DNA from 2 places in the Asticcacaulis excentricus CB 48 genome. Region 1 is predicted to be linked to the other one. Evidence: riboswitches for the same ligand, from Rfam matches in the RefSeq annotation. Region 1 holds a riboswitch; the other holds the start of a gene.

Region 1 (11,510 bases):
AAGCCATAAGCCGCTTTGGGTCGTGTTTATATAACCTGTTAGAGGGCCTGATATGTCTGAAGTTCTTGAACGTGTTCGCAAGATTGTGATTGATCATCTGGATGCTGATCCGGATAAGGTCACGGAAAAGGCGAGCTTCATCGACGATCTGGAAGCCGACAGCCTCGACATCGTTGAGCTTGTCATGGCTTTCGAAGAAGAATTCGACATCGAAATTCCTGATGACTCGGCTGAGCACATCCTGACCGTTGGCGACGCCGTCAACTACATTCAGGAAAAGCTTTCCGCTTAATCTGAAGTACCGGATTGAGGGCGTGGTTTCGACGGTGACTGCCGCATCGAAGCCGCGCCCTTCTGCTATTTGCATAACAGGGCTGATTTTATATGGTTCGTCGCGTCGTCATCACCGGTTTGGGTCTCTTGTCGCCTTTGGGCGCGGGTGTGGATATTTCTTGGAAGCGTCTGCTCGACGGGCAGTCGGGGGCCGGAAACATCACCGCCTTTGACACCACAGACTACGCCTGCACGGTGGCCTGCGAAATTCCGACGGTCGATGGCCGCGGCGGTGGCGGCCCTGACATCGAAGGCTCGTTTGATCCATCCACGGTCCTATCGCCCAAGGAACGCCGCAAGGTCGATGACTTCATCCTGTATGCTATAGCGGCGGCCGATGAAGCGCTAAACGATGCCAACTGGCACCCCGAAAGCGCCGAGGATCAGGAACGCACCGGCGTTATGATCGGGTCGGGCATCGGGGGGCTGGGCATTATCGCCGAGACGGCGCTGGAACTTCGGGCGAAAGGTCCGAAGCGCATTTCGCCCTTCTTTATACCGTCCTCGCTGATCAATCTGGCCTCCGGTCAGGTGTCGATCCGTCACCACCTCAAGGGACCGAACCATTCGGTCGTCACCGCCTGCGCCACCGGCGCGCACGCTATCGGTGATGCCGCCCGCCTGATCAAGTGCGGCGATGCCGATGTGATGGTCGCTGGCGGTGCCGAATCGGCCATCGTTCCCATCGGTATTGCCGGCTTTATCGCCTGCCGCGCCCTGTGCACCGCCTTCAACGATCAGCCGATCAAGGCTTCGCGCCCTTACGACAAAGACCGCGACGGCTTCGTCATGGGCGAAGGCGCAGGCATTGTGGTGCTGGAAGAATACGAACACGCCAAGGCGCGCGGCGCCAAGATCTATGCCGAAGTGCTGGGTTACGGCCTGTCGGGTGACGCCTACCACATCACTGCGCCTTCCGAAGACGGCGACGGCGGCTATCGCGCCATGGTCGCGGCGGCCAAGAATGCCGGTATCGACCCCAAGGAAATCGACTACGTCAATTCGCACGGCACCTCGACTATGGCCGACGGTATTGAACTAAAAGCCATTGAGAAGTTTCTGGGCGATCGCGCGGCCACCGGCACGGTGTCTTCAACCAAATCGGCCATCGGCCACCTGCTGGGTGGTGCCGGCGCGGTCGAAGCCATCTTCTGCGCTTTGGCCATCCGTGATCAGATCGCGCCGCCGACCATTAATCTCGACAACCCGGCCTATGAAACCCCCATCGACCTTGTGCCTCATAAGGCCAAGCCGATGACTATCAACAAGGTCCTGTCTAACTCCTTCGGCTTCGGCGGCACCAATGCGGCCCTGATCCTCGGCAAAGTGGACTAAGATGGCAAAGCAGAAGGCCCACCCAGCCCCGCGGCGCAAAGACCGGCGTCTGATGGCGCCGGTGGCGGGCCTCTTGTCCGGTATTGTCCTGCTGCTTCTGGCGGCAGAACTGTTCGTTTTTGCCAACACCTATGGCCCCGGACCATCGGCGAAATCCGGGAATGTCACCGCCGTGACGGTTGAACGCGGGCAGGGGCTTAATGCCATAGCGCGCAAGCTGAAACAGCAGGGTGTCATCCGCTCGGTGACCTTCTTCCGCATTGCTGCCAAGCTGGATGGGCGTGATAACGCATTGCGCGCCGGCACCTATGAGTTCCCGTCGCGCCTGTCGATGATCGGCGTCCTCAATCAGATCCTTGAGGGCCGCGTGGTGCAGCACTTCATTACCATTCCCGAGGGACGCACCTCGGCTCAGGCAGTGCGCATTCTGATGGCGACGCAGGGCCTGACCGGTGATGTCGAGGTGCCGCCCGAAGGTTCCATTCTGCCCGAAACCTATCAGTACGAGATCGGTGAAACCCGTCAGTCTGTGCTGGACCGCATGCTGGCCGCCGGACGTGAATCACTTGATGAGCTGTGGGCGACACGCGCGCAGGATCTGCCTTTGAAAACCAAGGAAGAGGCCCTGATCCTCGCTTCCGTGGTTGAGAAGGAAACGGGGCTGGCCAATGAACGTCCGAAGGTCGCGGCGGTGTTTGTGAACCGCCTGCGTAACGGGATGCGCCTGCAATCGGACCCAACCGTCGTCTATGCCGTATCCAAAGGTGAGCCTCTGGGGCGGGGTCTGAAACGCTCCGAACTGGACACGCCCAGCCCGTGGAACACATATCTGATCGACGGTCTGCCTGTCACTCCGATCGCCAATCCGGGCAAGGAATCCTTAAAGGCCGTGCTCAACCCGCCGTCGAGCAACGATATCTATTTCGTCGCTGATGGCACGGGCGGGCATATCTTCGCCGAAACTTATGAGCAGCACCTGATCAACGTGGCTAAATGGCGTCAGATCGAGGCGCAAACGACTCTCTCTTCGGCCCAACGCGTCAAGGACACCGGTAAATGACCCTGTCAAGCATGACCGGCTTCGGGCGGGTGGAAGGCCATCATGGGACGTTCGCCTGGGTCTATGAGGTGCGTTCAGTCAATGGGCGGTCTCTGGACCTCAAAACGCGCGTACCCTCAGGCTATGACTATGTGGAGCGGGCGGCGCGCGATCTGGTCAAGCAGCGTTTTCAGCGCGGCCAGGTGTCTTTGAACCTCAGCATCCAGACGACCGAGGCCCAGACTGGCTACAGTGTTAATCACGCGGTCCTCAGCCAGTATCTTGAAGTGGGCCAGGGCCTGATGCAGGCCGGTCAGGCCACCATGCCGTCACTGGACGGGCTTCTGTCCCTGCGAGGAGTCATCGAAGCGACCAGTGCGGAAACCGATACCGACTTGGCGGCGCTGGAAGCGCCCCTGCTGGCCGATCTAGGGGCAGCGCTGGAGCATCTGAAGTCCGCACGTCAGGACGAGGGGCGGGCGCTGTTTGAGGTGTTGGCCCAGCACCTGGTCGCGATGACCGAAGCCGTGGATCGGGCCGAGGCGTTGGCGGCGCAGCAGACCGAAGTGATCCGCGAACGCTTCACCAGGCGCCTGAATGAGCTTCTGCCCGGTTCTGACCTTCAGGAGCGCGTCATGCAAGAAGCCGCCGTCATGGCCGTCAAGGCCGATGTTCGTGAAGAGCTGGATCGTCTGCGCACCCATATCGCGTCCGCGCATACACTCCTGAGCGACAGCCAGTCGCAGGGGCGCAAGCTCGACTTCCTGTCGCAGGAATTCATGCGCGAAGCCAATACCCTCTGTTCGAAAGCCGCTTTTAGCGACCTGACCAAGGTCGGTCTGGAGTTAAAGTCGGTTATCGACCAGTTCCGAGAACAGGTTCAAAACGTAGAGTAATATGCCTAATTCCCAACGTCTTCGCCGCGGCCTTATGCTGATTGTTTCCTCGCCTTCGGGCGCGGGCAAGACCTCTCTGTGCCGTCGCCTGATGGCCGATCACGCCGATCTCGACCTGTCGATTTCGGTGACCACCCGCTCACCGCGCCCCGGTGAAAAGGATGGCCGCGAATATCACTTCATCAGCGACGCCGCGATGGATGATCTGGTCAAAAACGACGCCCTGCTGGAATGGGCGGCGGTGCACGACCACCGCTATGGCTCGCCACGTGAACCGGTGGAAAAAGCCTTGTCGCAGGGGCAGAACGTGCTGTTCGATATCGACTGGCAGGGGGCGCAGCGCATCTCGGCCAAGGCGCCGTCGGATGTGGTGCGTGTCTTTATCCTACCGCCCTCGATGGAAGAACTGAAGCGCCGCCTTTATGCCCGCGCGCAGGACGCTGATGACGTCATCCAGCGCCGTCTTAGCCGCGCCAAAGGTGAGATCGCGCACTGGGCCGAATACGACTACGTTATTCTGAATGATGATTTCGACCGCTCCTATGCTGAACTGGTGCACATCTATCATTCGGAAACGGCGCGCCGTTCACGTGGTTTGTGGATCGCCCCGTTTGTCGATGAGCTGATGAGCGAGCCGCTTTAGGCTCAAAAGAGGAAGGGGGCTCGCCCCCTTCACCCCGGAACTATAAAGCCCTCCGAACGGTTCGGAGGGCTTTTTGCTTACTTCTGGGCCGGGCTGGTTTCGACCTTGAGATAGGCGATCAGATTGTGACGCTCCGTCTCGTCCTTAAGGCCCATAAAGCCCATCTTGGTGCCGGGGACGGTTGCCTGCGGATGGGTGATATAGTCATCGAGCGTAGCAAAGTCCCACACGGCGTTGTGGCCTTTCATCGCGTCGCTATACTGATAATCGGCCTTGCTGCCTGACTTGCGCCCGAACACGCCGTAAAGGTTGGGGCCGACCATATTGGCCCCGCCTTCGACCAGCGTATGGCACGAGCGACACTTGGTCCACGCCTTCTCACCCGCCTTGAGATCGGCCGTATTGTAGGGGGCGGGCAGGGCAGCAAGTTTTGCGGCTTTTTCCGCTTCGGACGGTCCCTCGACCGCCGGCACACTGGCTTGTGGTGCAGCGGTTTCGCTTGCCGTTTCTGCGGGTTTGTCGCCGCAGCCTGACAGACACAGGGCAAGGGTCAGGGGGGCAAAAAACAGGGCTGCGCGCATCAAAGTCTCCATGGCTTCACGTCAAGCGTTTAGCTGACAGAGTGGACTTTGGCGAGAGGTGACGCCCTGGAGGGCTGTGACGCCTTGCCGCAGCAGGAGGCATCCCGACAGAACAAAGCCGCGGCCTCCATTGGACGCGGCTTTTTAAAATCAGTGCCTTACAAAGAAAAGCTCAGGAGCGTCGGTAATTCTCGTCGATGTCCTGCGAATTCAGGCGCTCCTCAGAGCCGTCGATAAAGATTCGGTATTCGACGGCACCCGCGGTGTTCACCTCGCCCTGTTCGATGCGATTGATGACCGCCGGGCCGCCGTAGCGCGCCACCAGTTCCGGATCGCGGATCAGGTGATTGACCGTCGGCATGGCGGCAAAGTCGAAATCATCCGAGGCGAACACCTCTTCACCAGTATTATTGTCGAAAAAGCGGTAGGCCAGTCCGGGCATGATCCATCTCCCATCTTGTGGTTGAGCGATCAGGATGCGCCCGGCCCGGTAAATAATCAATGCGCGCAATGCCGCAGGTGGTTCGCCGAGACCGCAAGTGGACTCTCAGAAAATGCGCCGGATTATTTGCTTTCAGATGCGTTTTTAATATCGGCGGCCAGTTGATCTACCCTCGCCGGGTCAGCGTCCCAGGCAAACATGAGGCGCGCCCCACCACCGATAAAGGTATAGAAGCGCCAGCCTTTGGCGCGCAGGGCGTCCAGAACGCTCTCAGGTGCCTTGAGGAAGACCGCGTTAGCCTGCACCGCGAAGATGGGCTCTATTTCCGGTAAACCGGAAATTTTGTCGGCCAGACGGCGGGCACAGGCATTGGCGTGGTGACCATTCCTTAGCCACGCACCGTCCTTGATCATGCCCAGCCACGGCGCGGCCAGAAAGCGCATTTTGGAGGCCAGTTGCCCGGCCTGTTTGCAGCGATAGTCGAAATCCTGCGCCAGACCGCGATCAAAAAACAGGATGGCTTCGCCCACGCCCATGCCGTTCTTGGTGCCGCCGAAACATAGAACATCGACCCCGGCCTTCCAGGTGATGTCTGCGGGGGCGCAGTTGAGCGCCGCGCAGGCATTGGCAAAACGCGCCCCGTCCATGTGCAGACGCAGGCCCAGTTCCAGGCAGACGGCGGCAATGGCCTTCACTTCGTCGATGGTATAGACGAGGCCGGTTTCGGTCGGTTGGGTGATGGTGACGGCGCGTGGTTTGGGGAAATGAATGTCAGAGCGACTGGTGGCCATAGCCCGTATGGCGTCTGGCGTCAGCTTACCGTCCGTCGAGGCGGCGACCAACAGTTTCGACCCATTGGAGAAGAATTCCGGCGCGCCGCATTCGTCGGTTTCGACGTGGGCCGTGGCCGAGCAGATGACGCTGTGATAGGACTGGCACAATGACGCAAGGGCCATGGAATTGGCCGCTGTGCCGTTGAAGGCGAAGAAGACCTCGGCCTCATGCTCGAACAGGTCGCGCAGGGCGTCGGCGGCGCGCTGCGTCCAGGGGTCGTCGCCATAGGCGGGGACCGAGCCGGCATTGGCCTCGTGCATGGCGTTCCACGCTTCGGGGCAGATGCCGGCATAGTTGTCGCTGGCGAATTGCTGCGGCGCTAAGATCGTGAGGGGCAGGGCGGTGTCCGGCATGGGGCGTCTCTCAGATAAAATGAGTTGAGCGACGCATGAGCCTTGGTCCCGTTAATTGCCGGTTCGGCCGCATCTCCGTTTCCGGACGCCACCTTGCCGGGAAGGGCAGGTTGGCGTTAAGCGCGTCGCTTAACTCTGGATGCCTTTTCGCCATAGCCGTTCATAAGCGCTCGCGCAAGCGAAAGTTTCTGCGGAAACCGGTGGCGGGGCCCGATCCGGCCTCCCTTGAATATGGGTGGTAAAGTCCCACATTCAGCCTAGGTTCAGCCGAGGAATCGTCTAAGGTGAATGGTGAACCCCTGCGCAGGCATTGCGCGTATATATCCGGAGAACGCGCCCTTTTTCTTTACGCAGGGTGGTCGTTGGACGCCTTGGCGAGGCGCGCTGTCCGGCTCAGGAGTAAGTAATGTTTGATGTTCTAACCATACCCGTATTGCCTTTAAGGGATATTGTGGTGTTCCCGCACATGGTCGTGCCGCTGTTTGTCGGACGTGAAAAGTCTGTGCAGGCGCTCGACGAGGTGATGAAGGGCGACAAGCAGATTCTGCTGGCTACCCAGAAAAATTCCGGTGACGATGATCCCGAAGCCGACGCCATTTACGACATTGGTGTTCTGGCCAATGTGCTGCAGTTGCTGAAGCTGCCGGACGGCACGGTCAAGGTGCTGGTCGAAGGCAAGTCGCGCGCCAAGATCAAGCGCTTTACCGGCCGCAGCGAATTCTATGAGGCCGAAGCCTATGCGCTGGAGCCTGCCGTGACGCAGGGCCCGGACCTCGAAGCGCTGGTGCGCGCCGTCACCGATCAGTTCGAAAACTACATCAAGCTCAACAAGAAGATTCCGCCGGAAGCGCTTCAGGCTCTGGCCGAAGTGTCGGAAGCCGACGTGCTGGCCGACTCGATTGCCGCGCATCTGGTCATCAAGATCGGCGAGAAGCAGCAGCTTCTGGAGCAACTTGCGGTCGCCAAGCGTCTGGAGCAGATCTATGCCCTGATGGAAGGTGAGATCAGCGTCCTTCAGGTCGAAAAGAAGATCCGTTCGCGCGTCAAGCGCCAGATGGAAAAGACCCAGCGCGAATATTACCTCAATGAGCAGATGAAGGCCATTCAGCGCGAGTTGGGTGAGCAGGACGACGCCAAGGACGAGATCCTCGAACTCGAAAAGAAGATCAAGGCGACCAAGCTGAGCAAGGAAGCCCGCGCCAAGGCGATGTCGGAGTTGAACAAGCTGCGCCATATGTCTCCCATGTCGGCCGAATCGACCGTGGTGCGCAACTATCTCGACTGGCTGCTGGCCATCCCGTGGGGTGCGTCCAAGCCCAAGCCGATCGACCTCAGCAAGGCCGAAGATACTCTGGATGCCGACCATTACGGCCTTGAGAAGGTCAAGGAGCGCATCCTTGAGCATCTGGCCGTACAGGCGCGTATGGGCACGCTGAAAGGCCCGATCCTGTGCCTTGTGGGGCCTCCGGGCGTCGGTAAGACGAGTCTGGGTAAGTCCATCGCCAAAGCGACGGGCCGCGAATTTGTGCGCATCAGTCTCGGCGGCGTGCGCGACGAATCGGAAATCCGGGGCCATCGTCGCACCTATATCGGTTCTATGCCGGGCAAGATCATCCAGTCGATGAAGAAGGCCAAGACCACCAATGCCTTCTTCCTGCTCGATGAAATCGACAAGATGGGCGCCGACTGGCGCGGCGACCCGGCTTCGGCCCTGCTCGAAGTGCTGGACCCGGCGCAAAATTCGACCTTCAACGACCATTATCTGGAGGTCGATTACGACCTGTCCAAGATCATGTTCGTGACGACGGCCAATTCGCTCAACATGCCTCAGCCCCTGCTCGACCGCATGGAGATCATCCGCATCCCCGGCTATACCGAGGACGAGAAGGTCGAAATCGCCAAGCGCCACATCCTGCCGTCTCTGGCAAAGGATCACGGCCTGCAAGGCGACGAGTGGATCGTGCCTGAACAGGCCATCCGCGACCTGATCCGTTACTACACCCGCGAGGCGGGCGTGCGCTCGCTGGAGCGGGAACTGGGCAATCTGGCGCGCAAGACTATCCGTGACCTGGCGCGTGAGAAGGTCAGTTCGATCACGGTGGATGAGGCGCGCTTGGCCAAATATGCCGGCGTGCGCAAATTCCACTATGGCGAAACCGATGAAACCGATCAGGTTGGTATCGTCACGGGCCTGGCCTGGACGGAATTCGGCGGCGACATCCTGACCATCGAAGCCATCAAGATGCCCGGTAAGGGCAATATGAAGGTCACGGGTAACCTCAAGGACGTGATGAAGGAATCCGTTTCGGCGGCCAATTCCTACGTCAAGGCGCTGGCGCCGAAGTTCGGCATCCTGCCGCCGGTCTTTGAACGCACCGACGTCCACGTGCACGTCCCCGAAGGTGCCACGCCCAAGGACGGTCCGTCGGCCGGCGTGGCCATGGTCACCGCTATGGTTTCGGTCCTGACCGGTATTCCGGTGCGCAAGGATATCGCCATGACCGGCGAAATCACCCTGCGCGGCCGCGTACTGGCCATCGGGGGCCTCAAGGAAAAGCTGCTGGCGGCGCTGCGTTCGGGCGTTAAGACCGTGCTGATCCCCAAGGAGAACGAGAAGGACCTGACTGAACTGCCTGAGAATGTGAAGGCCGGTCTGGAGATCATTCCGGTGAGCCATGTCGAACAGGTTCTGACCCACGCCCTGACCCGGCCGCTCGAATCTATCGAGTGGGTGGAGCCGGTGATTCCGCCCCCCGCGGTGCCCGCTGCGGATGACGCAGACGGTCTTACGGCCCATTAAGCCGTAAGGGATAGCGCTATTTTGGCGTGCACTCGCCAAAACGGTTGAGAAAAAAGAGCGGAATTTGCAGGCTAAGCGCCTCAAATTTCGCTCTTTTTTGTGTAAGTCATTAAAAAAACTCGGTTTGCAGTGCAAAAAATGCGATTTCGCTTTTGACGAGCGGGGGTTTTTGTAGTCTCTATCGGGTCCACCCGCCGACGACTCGCTGAGTCCGACAGGGAACGGTTCACACAAATGCCCGTCATGGCGGGCAGGGAGAAACTTATGACGACCAAAGCTGAACTCGTGGCCGCCATTGCCGATCAGGCGGGCCTGACCAAGGAACAAGCCAAGAAGGCCGTTGACGCCTTCACCGATTCCGTCGTGGACGCCCTGAAAAAGGGTGAAGAAGTCCGCCTCGTCGGCTTCGGCACCTTCCTCGCTGTGAAGCGCGAAGCCGGCACCGCCCGCAACCCGCGTACCGGCGAAACCGTTTCGCGTCCGGCTTCGGTCACCGCGCGCTTCCGCGTCGGCGAAGGCCTGAAGAACGCCCTGAACGGTTAAGACCACTCACAGAATTTAAGCCGAAACGGCTTGACTTCGGGACCGGAGGTTGGCATTGACCGGCCTCCGGTTTTTTATATCCGGTCCCCTGTGGAGGGGCGATTAGCTCAGCTGGCAGAGCGGCTCGTTTACACCGAGTAGGTCGGCGGTTCGATCCCGTCATCGCCCACCATTTCCCCCTACAATTTGCGAACCGCCGCATCTTTGTGTGCTTGCTGACGCAAACGGGGGTTCGATCCCGTCATCTCCCACTATTTCCCCTTACGATTTGCGAACCGACGCGTCTTTGCTTGTTTGCAGACGCTAAAGGGGTTCAATCCCGTAATCGCCATCGATTTCCCCACACATCATACTGGTTTTTGCGCGTCCAAAGCGGCAAAGAAAAACCGGCCTGAACGTTCTCAGGCCGGTCTGATTTTTAGTTTGTCGCCTTTTCGGCGTTGCGTTTGATGTTTTCGGCAGGGGGCTGATCACCCAACTCATCAGCGGCCTTGTCCACGCCCTGCGGCAGGGCCTCTACGGCATCGCCCATGCGCTCAGAGCCGCTACGGTTGTCCTGCATCAGAAACACGGCACCGACCGCCAAAAGCGCGATCACGGCCACGCCAATCAGGATGAGAATGCTGTTTGTGCCCTTACCGGGGGCCGTCGTTGTACTCGCCATAGGAAGGCTCCTCTATCTCTTCGAAGGTCCGAGGATAGGCGTAGCCGTGAAAGCGCTCAGCACGGATAACAGCCGCGGCGAATAGGAAGCGCATAAAAAAAACCGCCGGGGTTACCGGCGGTTTTTGCGGTCCGATCTGGAACAGATCAGAACTGGAAGCGGGCGCGCAGCGACAGCGACACGTTGTCGTAGGCGTCGTACTTTTCATATTCGGCTTCGATACCGAAATAGCTGTACTCATTCGAAGCTGCGAGGCGCACACCGGCAATCGGTGCGCCGCCCTTGATGTCGCCGCCCTTGAGCGTGAACGGGGTGGCGGTGCCGAAGCGGGCCACCGTATCGGCGATTTCCGCTGAGAAATTATTGCGGTAACCAACCCAGATTTCCGGACGGAAGAGGGCGTTCTTGTTCGAACGGCCGATATTCAGCAAGGCGGTGCCGCTGAAGATATGGCCGGTGCGCTCATCCACCGACAGGTCGAAGGCCGTGCCGCCGCCGGTCTCGGTATGGGCGTCTTCCTTCAGGCCAAAATAGTCGGCGCTGACCATGGGGGTCAGGCTCAGCCAGCCGGCATCGACGCTGTAGGAGGCCCCGATGCTACCCGAATAGCTGACGCCCTTCCACTTGGCGGTCGAACTGGCGATGAAGGCGGGTTCGAGGATCTGACGCTTCGATTCGAAGTTGGCGTAGCCCACGCCACCGCGCACCCAACCTTTCAGGCCCGAACCGTTATCCATGCGCCAATAGGCTCCCAGAGACAGGTCGGTCGAGCTGAGGTCTTCGTCCGGCGCGCCCAGCGTGCCCTTGGGGTTGGTGGCCGTGTAGGCCAGATAAAGACCCGCGGCCTGCGTCGAGGTAATGCCCCGCTCAACGCCCCCGGCAAAGGCAAAGCCGGTCGATTCGAAGCCCGTAACGTCGGTGCGGTTGCGATTGATCTGGAAGCCGTATTCCTGCGCCCAGTACTGGTTGACGCCGGCCTGCGGGATAATCGACTGGCTGGCCATGGTGCGCGACAGGCCGTCATTACTCTTGGACAGGGTCAGCAGC
Region 2 (11,510 bases), on a different replicon from region 1:
GCCGACATAGAGTGCCTTGCCCTGCTGAACCAGTGTCGCCAGCGCGCCCATGGTTTCTTCCACCGGGGTGTGGGGGTCGGGGCGGTGCGAATAGAAGATATCGACATAGTCGAGTCTCATGCGTTTCAGGCTCTGGTCGCATGAGGCGATAAGGTGCTTGCGCGTGCCGGTCATCGAGCCGTAGGGACCGTCCCACATCTGCCAGCCGGCCTTGGTCGATATGATCAGCTCATCCCGATGAGGCTTGAAATCTTCGGCAAAAATGCGCCCGAAGTTCACCTCAGCAGACCCCGCTGGCGGGCCGTAATTATTGGCCAGATCGAAGTGGGTGACGCCCCGGTCAAAGGCCGCGCGCAGTAGAGCGCGCTGTGTATCAAGGCGGTCAATATCGCCGAAATTATGCCAAAGCCCCAGCGAAATGGCGGGTAGTTTCAGGCCCGAAGCGCCACAGCGGCGGTAGGGCATGATGTCATAGCGCGTGGTGGCTGCAGAATAGGTCATGAACGGCTCCCGGTTTTCGTTGCTGCTAGGGTTATGATGGTTTAGGGCGATTGGGAAGTAGGGATGAGCCATGAGTCTTGAAAACTGGACGCCGCGTCCGCGACCGGCGGCGAAGACCTTTGCGGGCCGTTATGGCCGTCTGGAACCGCTCGACTGGGCGCGTCATCGGGCGGGGCTTTATGCCGTCGCCGGAGGTGAGGCCAATGGCGCTCTGTGGCGCTACATGCCGCTCGGTCCGTTTATTGGCGAAGCGGCCTTTGAGCGCGATTTCGAAGCCAAACGCGCACAGGAAGGCTGGGAAACACAAGTCATCATCGATCCGCACGGCACGATCATGGGCATGGCTTCTTTCATGCGTATCCGCGAGGCGCAGGGCAGCGCTGAAATTGGGGCGGTGCTGTTTGGGCGCGCTTTGCAACGCACGGCGCTGGCCACCGAAGCCGTGTTTCTTATGGCGCGCTATGTGTTCGACGAGTTGGGCTATCGGCGTTTTGAATGGAAGTGCAATGCCGCCAACCAGGCGTCTAGGCGCGCGGCAGAACGGTTCGGCTTTACCTACGAAGGCACCTTCCGCAATGACATGGTGACGAAGGGCGAAAACCGCGATACCGCTTGGTTTTCAATCATTGACTCGGAATGGCCGCGCATCCGTTCGGCCTACGAGGCCTGGCTCGACCCGGCCAATTTCGATGGCACGGGCCGCCAGATTTTCCGCCTCAAAACCAAACAGGCTTAGGCCAACCGCAAGGCCCGGTCGAGTGCGGCAATGAGATCTGTCGGGTCTTCGAGGCCAATCGACAGGCGCAGCAGGCCCTCAGTAATCCCCGCCATGGCTTGCGCTTCCGGCGACATGGCCGCGTGGGTCATCGATCCCGGATGCACGATCAGGCTTTCGACGCCGCCCAGACTTTCGGCCAGACTGAACAGTTCGATCACGTCAAACACGCGCTTGACGGCCTCAAGCCCGCCGGCCAGTTCAAAACTCATCATGGCGCCGAAGCCCTTTTGCTGACGCATAGCCAGGGCGTGCTGTGGGTGTGAGGGCAGGCCGGGATAGAAGACGCGCGACACGGCGGGGTGGGCATCAAGGAATTCGGCTATAGCCTGCGCCGACTCCTGCTGCTGCTTGACGCGCACGAAAAGCGTGCGCACGCCGCGCAGGGTCATGTAGGAGTCAAACGCGCCTGGCGTCGAACCGAGGCAGTTGGCCCACCAGCGACAGGTGGTGACGTCTTCTGCCGTCGTGCAGACCAGTGCGCCGCCAATGACGTCTGAATGGCCGTTGATGTATTTGGTTGTCGAATGGATGACGAAGTCGGCCCCGAAGGCGATGGGGTTTTGCAGAGCCGGGGACAGGAAGGTGTTGTCTACGGCGACCTTGGCCCCGGCGGCGTGGCCCAGCGCGATCAGCTTTTCGAGGTCGATAAGGCGCATCAGCGGGTTGGATGGTGTTTCCAGCAGCAGCATACCCGCCGGCTGAGACAGGGCGGACTCCACAGCCGCATCATCGCCCTGATTGACATAGACGACTTCGATCAACCCTTGACGATGGCGGGCATTGAGCAGGCGCTGCGTCCCGCCATAGCAATCGTGCGGCACGATCACGCGTTTGTTGGGCAGGTCCTGCCACAGAAGGTCCAGCGCCGCGAGCCCGGACGCTGTCATCACCGCACCCGCACCGCCTTCCAGTTCGGCAATCACGTCGGCGATGATGTCGCGCGTCGGATTGCCTGAGCGGGCATAGTCATAGCCCCGTTTTTGTCCGAAACCGGCGAAGGAATAGTTGGATGACAGGTAGATCGGCGGCATGACCGCGCCATGCGCACGGTCACTGTCGATGCCGATATTGATGACCTTGGTGCCGAGTTTGGCGTCTTTGAGATAATCTTTTGACATTTTCGTTCCTGCCAGCGTTCCTCTTGGGGAAGCCGACTAATCCTTAAGTGATTTGCGAACTATATCAGACACCAAACTGATTTCTTTCAGGAAAGCGTCGTGTCCATAAAGCGAGGGGAATTCGATAAAGACGCTGTCTGTCAGCGTCTCGTTCAGGGTCTGCATATCGGAATAGGGGACCAGTCGGTCGGTCGGCACGGCGGCCAGAAACACCTTGGCTTTGATCTTGGCCGGATCGATGCGATGACGATCAAGCGAATCTGACATTGAAATCCAGCGATTCGCGTTCGACACATAGGCATCGCCGCGCGCCCGCAGATAGCCGCAAACCGTGTAATTTTCACCCGCCCAGTCCGGGGGGGGGCCGTCAAAGCGTTCGGAAAACTCGGCTTCGGAACGGTAGGTAGTCATGGCCAGTTGCCGCGCCAGTGATATGCCTTCCTGCTCACGGCCCGTGTCGAGCCCGAACTTGAGTAGACGGCGTTGTAGGCCGCGCATGGCTGTAGCCATAGGGTGAGCCCGATGCGCGGCCGAGATGCAGCAGACGCGGTCGATATAGTCTGGATAAAGCTCGGCAAAAGCCAGGCCGATCATCGCCCCGTACGACGCCCCTATGAAGGCAAAAACATGAGCGACGGCCAGGTGATCGAGGATCAGCTTCACCAGCCGCGCCTGATCGTGTGTGGTGATAGTGTAAACCTGAGAGGCAGGCAGACGCGGCGCAAATTCGATTGAGAGCACGCGGAAGGTGTTGAGGTCCAGCGCCTCACCCGGACCTGCAACCCCTTCCCACCAACCGGGGGCAGCTTCGGTCGAATCTTCCTTCGCGAACAGTATGCGTCCGGCAGAAATACCACCGGCGGCCACCACCACGCGGCCATCGGCGGGGCCGTAGAGGCGCGCCACGACGTCGGTCTGTTCGAGTTTTTGTCCGCTTTGCAGCCGGAAATCGTCCGGAATATCGACGCGAATGTCTGTCCCGCTCAGATCGGGTGTGGCGTGAGGTTTGATAAAGCTCATCTGGGTAAAAGCTCGGTGGTCCGGTGCAAAACAGGGACTCAACAGACCAGTCGGGAGAAGACACGGCCACACCACCGCTGTCGCTTCTCTCATCTGTCGGAAGCGCACTTCCGCAGGAGTTGGCACCATTCCGAAGTTTCGGTGGTTGCCCCAGCGTCGTCGGGCCTGTCCCTCGGCTGGTCTCGATGAGTTGTGTCAGCTTATGCGCCGAACCCGGCTTTGTCGTCAAGAGGGGATGGAGATGACGTGTCTCCGCACAAGAAGCGCTTAAACCGGTCATCCGGTTTCGGTCGTCGTGCGTAGTGACTTCATGACCCAAGTTAAACGTCGTACGTTTTTGGCAACTCTTGGCGCCTTGCCGCTTTCAATGACCGCTTTTGCTGTGCGTGCAGAGGTCCCAGCGGGCGTGCCCGATGGCAAGCTAGTCGGCAGGGGCCGCTACAGCGTGCTGGGCCTGTCGATATTTGATGCCAGCCTCTATGCCCCCAATGGCCGTTATGATCCGCAAAAGCCATTTGCCTTGCGACTGGATTACCTCAAAAGTTTCAATGCCAGATACATTGTCGATCATTCGATCGCCGAAATCCGCAAGCAGGGCTTTTCGGACAAGGTCAAGCTGGAAGAGTGGCGACAGCAGATGAGCGCTATTTTTCCGGATATTCGTTCGGGCGCCTACATTGCGGGCGTGCGTAACGCGGACGGGTACGCTCAGTTTATCCATAATGGCCGCGCCATCGGTGCCATCCGCGACACGCAATTCACACGGCTGTTCTTCGACATCTGGCTGGGCAGCCGGACCTCATCGAAAGCGCTGCGCGCCAAACTTCTGGGGGACGCATGAGCCAGCAAAAAAAATTCAAACGCACGTGGATAATCGGGGCCTCCAGCGGCATAGGCGAAGCGCTGGCCGAACGGCTGGCTGCGCGCGGTGAGGAGATCATCCTGTCGGCGCGCAATGCCGAGGCGCTAGAGACGATCTGCAAGCGCCTGAAGGGCCGGGGGCATCGTGTCCTGCCGCTAGATGTATCGGACGGCCCGGCGGTGGCCCGATCGGCCATTTGGCTGAAGGACACGGTAGGGCCGCTTGACCGGGTGCTGTTTTTTGCCGGGGCCTACACGCCGATGAAGCTGGGGCAGATCGACCTTGGTGATATGGGGCGTATCGTCGATACCAACCTGAAAGGGGCCTTCTACGTTGTGGAGGCCACCTTGCCGGTCATGGCCGAAAAGGGTCAGATCGCTTTGTGTGCGTCGGTTGCCGGCTATCGTGGCCTGCCCAATGGTCAGCCCTATGCGGCGACCAAGGCGGGGGTAATATCGCTGGCCACCTCACTGCGCGCCGAACACGGCGACCGCCTAGATATCAAGGTCATCAATCCAGGCTTTGTCAAAACGCGGCTCACGGATAAGAACGGCTTTGAGATGCCGATGATGATTACGCCGGAAAAGGCCGCCCGCGCCATTGCCCGCGAACTGGACAGTAAACGCTTCGAAATCCACTTCCCCAAGGGCTTCACGCGGATGGTCAAGCTACTCGCCCTGCTGCCCGACGGGCTTTATTTCAATGCTGTCAAGGGGATGCGTTAGGTGGGTTGTGCGGCTTTCGGGCGGCCCGATTCGGCCAGTACGATACCCGCAATGACCAGAGCCAGTGCCCAAAGGTGAAACCCGTGCAGCGGCTCGCGCAAGATCAGTACTGACAAGATCACACCGAACAGCGGAATGGTGTTGATGAACAGCCCGGCCCGGTTGGCCCCGATCAGTTCGACACCCCACACATAGCAGACCTGCGCCACCAGTGATGGCAACAGTCCGGTATAGAGCACGATCAGCCAGCCCGTGGTGTCGGGCCAGACAATGCCGGTGTCGCGTGACATCCACAGCAGATAGGGAATGGCGGCCCCTAAAGCGCCAAGGGTCGGAATGGCCATAAGGCTTTGCCAGTGGATCGCCGGTTTATAGCGCAGCGCGACCGTATAGGCCCCGTAATTGACAACCGCCAGTAGCATAAGAGCATCGCCGAGATTTAGATCCAGCCTTACGATATTACGCAGATCGCCATGCGTGGCCGTCAACATGACGCCAATGGCGGTGACACCAAAGCCCGCCACCTGCGCCCAAGACGCTTTGATGCGATAGAGCGCGTAGTTCAGCCCCATAATAACCAGAGGAATACCGGCGTCTTCGATCACAACATTGATGGCGCTGGTGTGTTCCAGCGCCGTGTAGAGAAGGATATTGAACGACGCGAAACCGAAGAAGCCATAAGCCAGAAGCAGTGGCAGGTGCTGACGGATGACCGGCCAGTCGCGGCGGAGCGGTTTCACTGAGACGGCAAATATCACCAGAGCCGCCAGTATCCAGCGCGAGGCCGACAGCAAGGCCGGGCTGATGTGCCCCACGGCTAGCTTGCCCGACACCATATTGCCCGCCCACAGGATCGAGGCAATCAGCAGGCACGCATAGGCCTTCAGACTCACAGATGATTTTAGATACTGTTGCAACGACTTCTCTCCGCCGTCGCGCGCTTAACACGAAAAACGGGGCGTGCCTTATCTTTTTTCTTTGAATTCGTTGAAAAGACTTATAACGCCATGCTCACCCGCCTGCCGTAAGGGCGATAGGAATAAGGATCTGAAAACATGTCTACCCTTGTCGTAAAATTCGGTGGTTCGGTTCTGACCTCCGAAGCGGCCCTGCACCGCGCCGTGTCCGAGGTCTATCGTTATGTGCGCGACGCGCACAAGGTGATTGCCGTTATTTCGGCCTTCAAGGGTGAGACAGATCAGCTGATGCGCCTGGCCGTTGGCTATACGCAGGCCTCAGCCTCATCGGCCACGCCGCACCTGCTGGCGACGGGGGAAATGAAGGCCGCGACCTTGTTCGCCATGGCCTGCGAGCGGTCTGGGATCGTGACGCGCTTTCGTTCGGTGGCCGAAATCGGCCTGACCGCCGAAGGCGACCATTTCAATGCTCAGCCGGTTACCCTGAAAGCCGACGTGCTGGTCAACGACCTGAAAGCCTGCGACCTGGTGGTGGTGCCAGGCTATGTGGCGGAAAATGCCGCCGGTGAGCCCGTGCTTCTGGGCCGGGGCGGCTCCGATCTGACCGCCGTTTTTATCGCCAAATCCCTGCGCGACGCCGGGGTCGAGGCGCGCGTGCGGCTCAATAAGGACGTCGATGCCGTCTATGACATCGATCCCAATACCTATCCGGATACGGCCAAGCCCTATGCTGCCCTGTCATGGGATGAGGCCGAAAAGATTGCGTTCCCCGTTGTGCAAGCCAAGGCCATGAAATACGCGCACGAACATGGGCTTGAGGTCGAAGTCGCGGGCATGGCCCGCGGCTATGAAACCGTGCTGGGAGCCAAAACGGCGGAGCGCAAGACGCCGGGGTTTGCGCGCAAAATCCGCGTGGCGGTGATGGGGGCGGGGGGCGTCGGGTCGATGTTCCTGCAGCGCTGCCTCGAATGGTCGGACCTGATCGAGGTTGATCGCGTGCTGGTGCGTGATCCATCGAAGCGCCGCGATCACCCGCTGGCCGGTAAGTTTACCTCGGACGCGCGCAGTTTCGCCCGCGCCGATGTCGATGTGTTTGTCGATATTGGCACTGGCGTTTCGCCGTCGGCGGAATTACTGGAGCAGTTTCTGAAACTGGGCGTCGGCGTGACGTCTGCCAACAAGCAAGCGGTGGCCGCCGTACATGGCAAGCTGAAAGACGCGGCGAAAGCGTCGGGCGCGGCGCTCACCTTTTCGGCTTCGGTCGGCGGCGGGGCACCGGTAATCGAAGCCCTGCTGCGTGCCGTCAAGTCGCATAAGGTCAAGAGCATTGCCGGGGTGGTCAACGGCACCTCCAACTTCGTGATAGATCAGGTGGAAGCGGGTAAGACCTTCGATGCGGCCATGGATGAGGCGCGCCGCCTGGGCTTTGCCGAACCGGATTCAACGGCCGATCTCGATGGCACGGATGTTGGCGCTAAGCTGCGCCTGTTGCGCGAAATCGCCTTCCCCGGCGTGACGCCCGTGCACGTTGAGGTGGGGGCCATCACGGCGGAGTCGCTGGTTATTCCTAAGGGCAAAGGCTTGCGTTACGTGGCACGTGCGATCATGACCTCAAAGGGTCTTGAGGTGTCGATGAAGCTAGAGGAACTTCCGGCCGATCACTATTTGGTGGGCGCCAAGGGCGAGCAAAACCGTGCTATTATCGAGCTGGAAAACGGGGAGTTCTGGTACGTGACGGGTAAGGGGGCTGGTGCCTGGCCGACCTCGGAATCGCTGCTGGCCGACACCCTGGACATCGCCCGCGGTTTAAAGGGGTAAGATCGCGACCTCCGTAAAAAGACAGGAAAGCCGAATTTCACGGCTTTTCCTCCTGCGAAAACATGTTCTATACATGTTCCATGTCTTCTGTGCCCCATGACCTGTTTCAGGCGGCTGGCCTGACGCCGTCCGCTCCGACCCTGACCGCTGCTCCCGAAGGGTTCAAGCCGCTGGCTGAGCGCCTGAGGCCGCAGACCTTGTCCGAGATCGTCGGTCAGGACCACCTGCTGGGCGAAGGCGGGGCCATCGCGCGCGCCATCGATCGCGGGTTTTTGCCGTCGCTGATCCTGTGGGGGCCGCCGGGCGTCGGCAAGACGACCATTGCGCGGTTGCTGGCCGCCAGCGTCGGTTATGAGTTTCAACAGATTTCGGCGGTTTTTTCCGGCGTCGCCGATCTGAAAAAGGCCTTTGAGTACGCGCAGGCCCGTCGCACTCAGGGTGTGCGCAGCGTCCTGTTTGTCGATGAAATTCATCGCTTTAACCGCGCTCAGCAGGACAGCTTCCTGCCCTATGTCGAAGCCGGTGTGGTCACCCTGATCGGGGCAACGACGGAAAACCCGTCGTTTGAGCTGAACGGCGCGCTTTTGTCGCGCTGTCAGGTCTTTGTGCTGAAACGCCTCGATGACGAGGCGATGGATAGGCTCATTGCCCGCGCCGAAACGCATCTGGGGCACGCCCTGCCGCTGATGGACGAGGCGAAGGAGACGCTGAAAGGCTTGGCCGACGGTGACGGGCGCTATCTGCTGACCCTGATCGAGTCTTTGGCCTCGATGGGGTTTGAGGCGCCGCTGAACAGCGACGCTCTGCTGCAAAACCTGCAAAAGCGCCGCCCCAATTACGATAAGGACCGCGAAGGCCACTACAACCTGATCTCGGCCCTGCATAAGTCCGTGCGCGGTTCCGACCCTGATGCGGCGCTTTACTGGTTTGCGCGGATGCTTCAGGGGGGCGAAGACCCGCTGTATATCGTGCGGCGGATGCAGCGCATGGCCTCTGAAGACATCGGCAATGCCGATCCCATGTCGCTGATCATGACCAATGCGGCGCGTGAAACCTATGAGGTTCTGGGCTCTCCGGAAGGCGAGCTGGCCATTGCTCAGGCCCTGGTCCATATGGCTTCGGCCCCCAAATCGAACGCCGTCTACACGGCCTTTAAGGCAGCCATGAAGGCGGCGAAGGAAACCGCGACGCTGGACCCGCCCGAAGTTATACGCAACGCACCGACCAAGCTGATGAAGCAACTGGGCTATGGCGAAGGCTATATCTACGACCCCGATGACCCCGATGGGTTTTCGGGGCAGAACTATTTCCCGGACGGCATGGCACGACCGCGCTTCTATGACCCGAAAGGCGAGGGGCACGAGGGCAAGACCCGGCAAAGGCTTGACGAATGGGCGCGGCTCAGGGCACAAAAGCAGGGTCGAAGGGGCGAGTAGAGTAAAAGGGGGACTGATGGGTAGCCTGTCTATATGGCATTGGGTAATTTTGGGTCTGCTGGCTTTGCCGGCCTTTCTGCCGCTCATTATTACACGTCCATCTCTACCCAATCGATACGCGAAGTATAAACCTGCACCGAAAGGTTTTTTTGAAGCGGTTGCGGTGTGTTTTAAAAAATATGCTGACTTCAACGGGCGTGCTAGCCGATCCGAATATTGGTGGTACACCCTTTTCGTGTTTCTCATCTCGGTTGCCCTCGGTTTTTTCGAGACGGCGTCAAACATCCAGATTCCGACGGCTTTCAATCTGATCTGGGGTATTCCACATCTAGCTGTGGCCTCCCGTCGACTGCATGACATAAACCGGTCCGGTTGGTGGCAGCTCATAGGTTACAGCCTTGGTATTGTTCCCTTGATCTATATGCTTTGTCAGCCCTCGGTCGGCGAAGACAGGAATGTAGCCGAGGTCTTTGATTAAGAGCAGAGGTCACATTCCCCTCTCAGCTCTGTGATAATCGCTCCCCATTTCCGGCCCATTTGCCCTCCAGACTGAGCTTCAAGCTTATGAAGGAGACGTGTTATGTCACCGGAAACCCTGCAACAACTGGCCGTTCTGCTGCTATGGATCGCACCGGTCTTTTTGCCGTTTGTCATTCATCCCTCAGGACCGAACCGCTTTGGCGCGCCGCACCGCACGGAAGGCTTTGAGGCTGCGGTACGCAACGGATTTGCCCGCGCTTTTGACTTCAAAGGCCGGGCGTCACGCGGCGAATATGGTGCCTTTTTGCTGCTCTTTGTCGGCGTCTATTGTGCCGCCGCCCTTGTGGACGGGGCCTTTGGGCTGAGCTGGCTGTATGTCGCGCCGATAGTCCTGCTGGTCCCCTATATATCGCTTACCACGCGCCGTCTGCACGACCTTAACCGGTCTGGCTGGTGGCAGTTTCTGGTCCTAGGAGCCGGCGTTTTCGTGCTGTTTTACCTGCTGGCGCAGCCTTCAGTGCAGCCTCTGCGGCAATCCCTGCGCCGTCCGGTAGGACCTGTGCGTATGGCTGGTCATCGCTAGAGAGAGGCTATAGGCTCGTTTCTCCAAAGTGAGGTAACAGATGAGCCAGATCGTGCGGGTTTTGAAGATTGGGGCGTGGATCATCGCCGTGGCCTTCGCGGGGGTGGTGCTGTTGGCGCTTTATGCGCCCTATGAGGCTGGTCAGATGTTGCGCGCCTTGGGTATTGGCATCAGCGGGCAATGGCTGGCCGTCTGGGCCGCCTTTGCGCTGGGGGCGCTGATCGTTCTAGTCGCCCTGTTCGGCGCGCTGAGCGGCTCCGGTTTTCGGGGCCGTCGCGCTGCGGGCAAACGACGCGAAGACTGAAAGGCCTATGGGCAATCGCACACGCCTATAGTATGAGCCGCGCATGACCCCGAAAAAGCAGGACAAGCTGAACCGTAAAAAGGCCTCGCGTCAGTCGCCGCAGCACAAGGCAGCCATTGCCGAGCGCGAATCCAAAGGTTGGGCCCGCCCAGTTCAGACGCCCAGAAATCAGAAGGCCATCGACCGTCCGCTGAAACTGTCCGACGAAGAGGTCGTGTGGGTGAAGTCTATGTTGATCCACGAAGACGGGGTGATTATGGGCTTTAATAAACCGTCAAACCTGTCTTCACAGGGTGGGCGTGGGAACTTCCATAATCTCGATGATATGCTGTGGGCCTTTGCGCGCTCGAATGGCAACAAGCCGCGCCTGCTTCACCGGCTGGATCGCGACACATCGGGTATTATCCTGGCAGCCAAAACGCGTACCTCAGCGGCCTTTGTCGGCAATGCCATAGCCGCGCGAGATGTGCACAAGGCTTACGTCTGCATCGTGGCCAATCCGCATAATCTTAAAGACGAGGGCGTCATCGACGCTCCGCTGCGCCGCGAAGAGATCGGGAGGGAGGCCTATAGCCGCATCTGTGATCCCCATCATCCCGACGCGTTGACCGCCCGCACCATCTATCGCGTGGTCAGCCGCACCGATACCTCCGCGCTGGTGCAATGTGAGCCGTTTACGGGCCGGATGCATCAGATCCGCGTGCACATGGCGCATTTGGGCTGCCCGATTGCCGGCGATGTGCGCTACGGTGGGGCGCTCAGTCTTGACGGCCTGCGTGTACCGCGCCTGATGCTTCATGCCCGTGCCATAGATTTTCCCCATCCCGATGGCGGACGTCGCCGCTGGGAGGCGCCGCCGAGCCCGGATATTCAGGCGTTATGCAAAGGTCTTGGGCTGGGCTGAACGAAAGCCGGTAACCCTTTCAATTGTTTGCCTACTCCCGTTTTTTGCTTAATGCGTCATTAGC

What was found. A riboswitch is a leader RNA that binds a small molecule or an ion and turns the genes downstream of it on or off. The one in region 1 is predicted to bind S-adenosylmethionine.
Region 2: it holds a riboswitch for S-adenosylmethionine, as region 1 does, so the genes downstream of both, metX (homoserine O-succinyltransferase MetX) here and ASTEX_RS13855 (threonine aldolase family protein) in region 1, are expected to answer to the same signal.

The regions. Positions count from the first base shown of each region.
Region 1 is NC_014817.1:464,579-476,088, forward strand. Features, by position in the region: gene ASTEX_RS13820 (acyl carrier protein) at 53-292, shown strand; gene fabF (beta-ketoacyl-ACP synthase II) at 385-1,668, shown strand; gene mltG (endolytic transglycosylase MltG) at 1,670-2,728, shown strand; gene ASTEX_RS13835 (YicC/YloC family endoribonuclease) at 2,725-3,603, shown strand; gene gmk (guanylate kinase) at 3,605-4,246, shown strand; gene ASTEX_RS13845 (c-type cytochrome) at 4,324-4,827, opposite strand; gene ASTEX_RS13850 (hypothetical protein) at 5,000-5,269, opposite strand; gene ASTEX_RS13855 (threonine aldolase family protein) at 5,392-6,456, opposite strand; SAM-I-IV-variant riboswitch at 6,498-6,604, opposite strand; gene lon (endopeptidase La) at 6,863-9,256, shown strand; gene ASTEX_RS13865 (HU family DNA-binding protein) at 9,521-9,799, shown strand; tRNA gene ASTEX_RS13870 (tRNA-Val) at 9,896-9,971, shown strand; gene ASTEX_RS13875 (tumor necrosis factor receptor family protein) at 10,218-10,463, opposite strand; gene ASTEX_RS13880 (autotransporter family protein) at 10,610-11,510, opposite strand, start outside.
Region 2 is NC_014816.1:1,217,582-1,229,091, forward strand. Features, by position in the region: gene mgrA (L-glyceraldehyde 3-phosphate reductase) at 1-501, opposite strand, end outside; gene ASTEX_RS05780 (GNAT family N-acetyltransferase) at 572-1,237, shown strand; gene metB (cystathionine gamma-synthase) at 1,234-2,397, opposite strand; gene metX (homoserine O-succinyltransferase MetX) at 2,434-3,417, opposite strand; SAM riboswitch class I at 3,504-3,609, opposite strand; gene ASTEX_RS05795 (chalcone isomerase family protein) at 3,785-4,258, shown strand; gene ASTEX_RS05800 (SDR family NAD(P)-dependent oxidoreductase) at 4,255-5,004, shown strand; gene ASTEX_RS05805 (DMT family transporter) at 5,001-5,897, opposite strand; gene ASTEX_RS05810 (amino acid kinase family protein) at 6,060-7,739, shown strand; gene ASTEX_RS05815 (replication-associated recombination protein A) at 7,820-9,175, shown strand; gene ASTEX_RS05820 (DUF805 domain-containing protein) at 9,192-9,653, shown strand; gene ASTEX_RS05825 (DUF805 domain-containing protein) at 9,756-10,238, shown strand; gene ASTEX_RS05830 (hypothetical protein) at 10,279-10,542, shown strand; gene ASTEX_RS05835 (RluA family pseudouridine synthase) at 10,586-11,446, shown strand.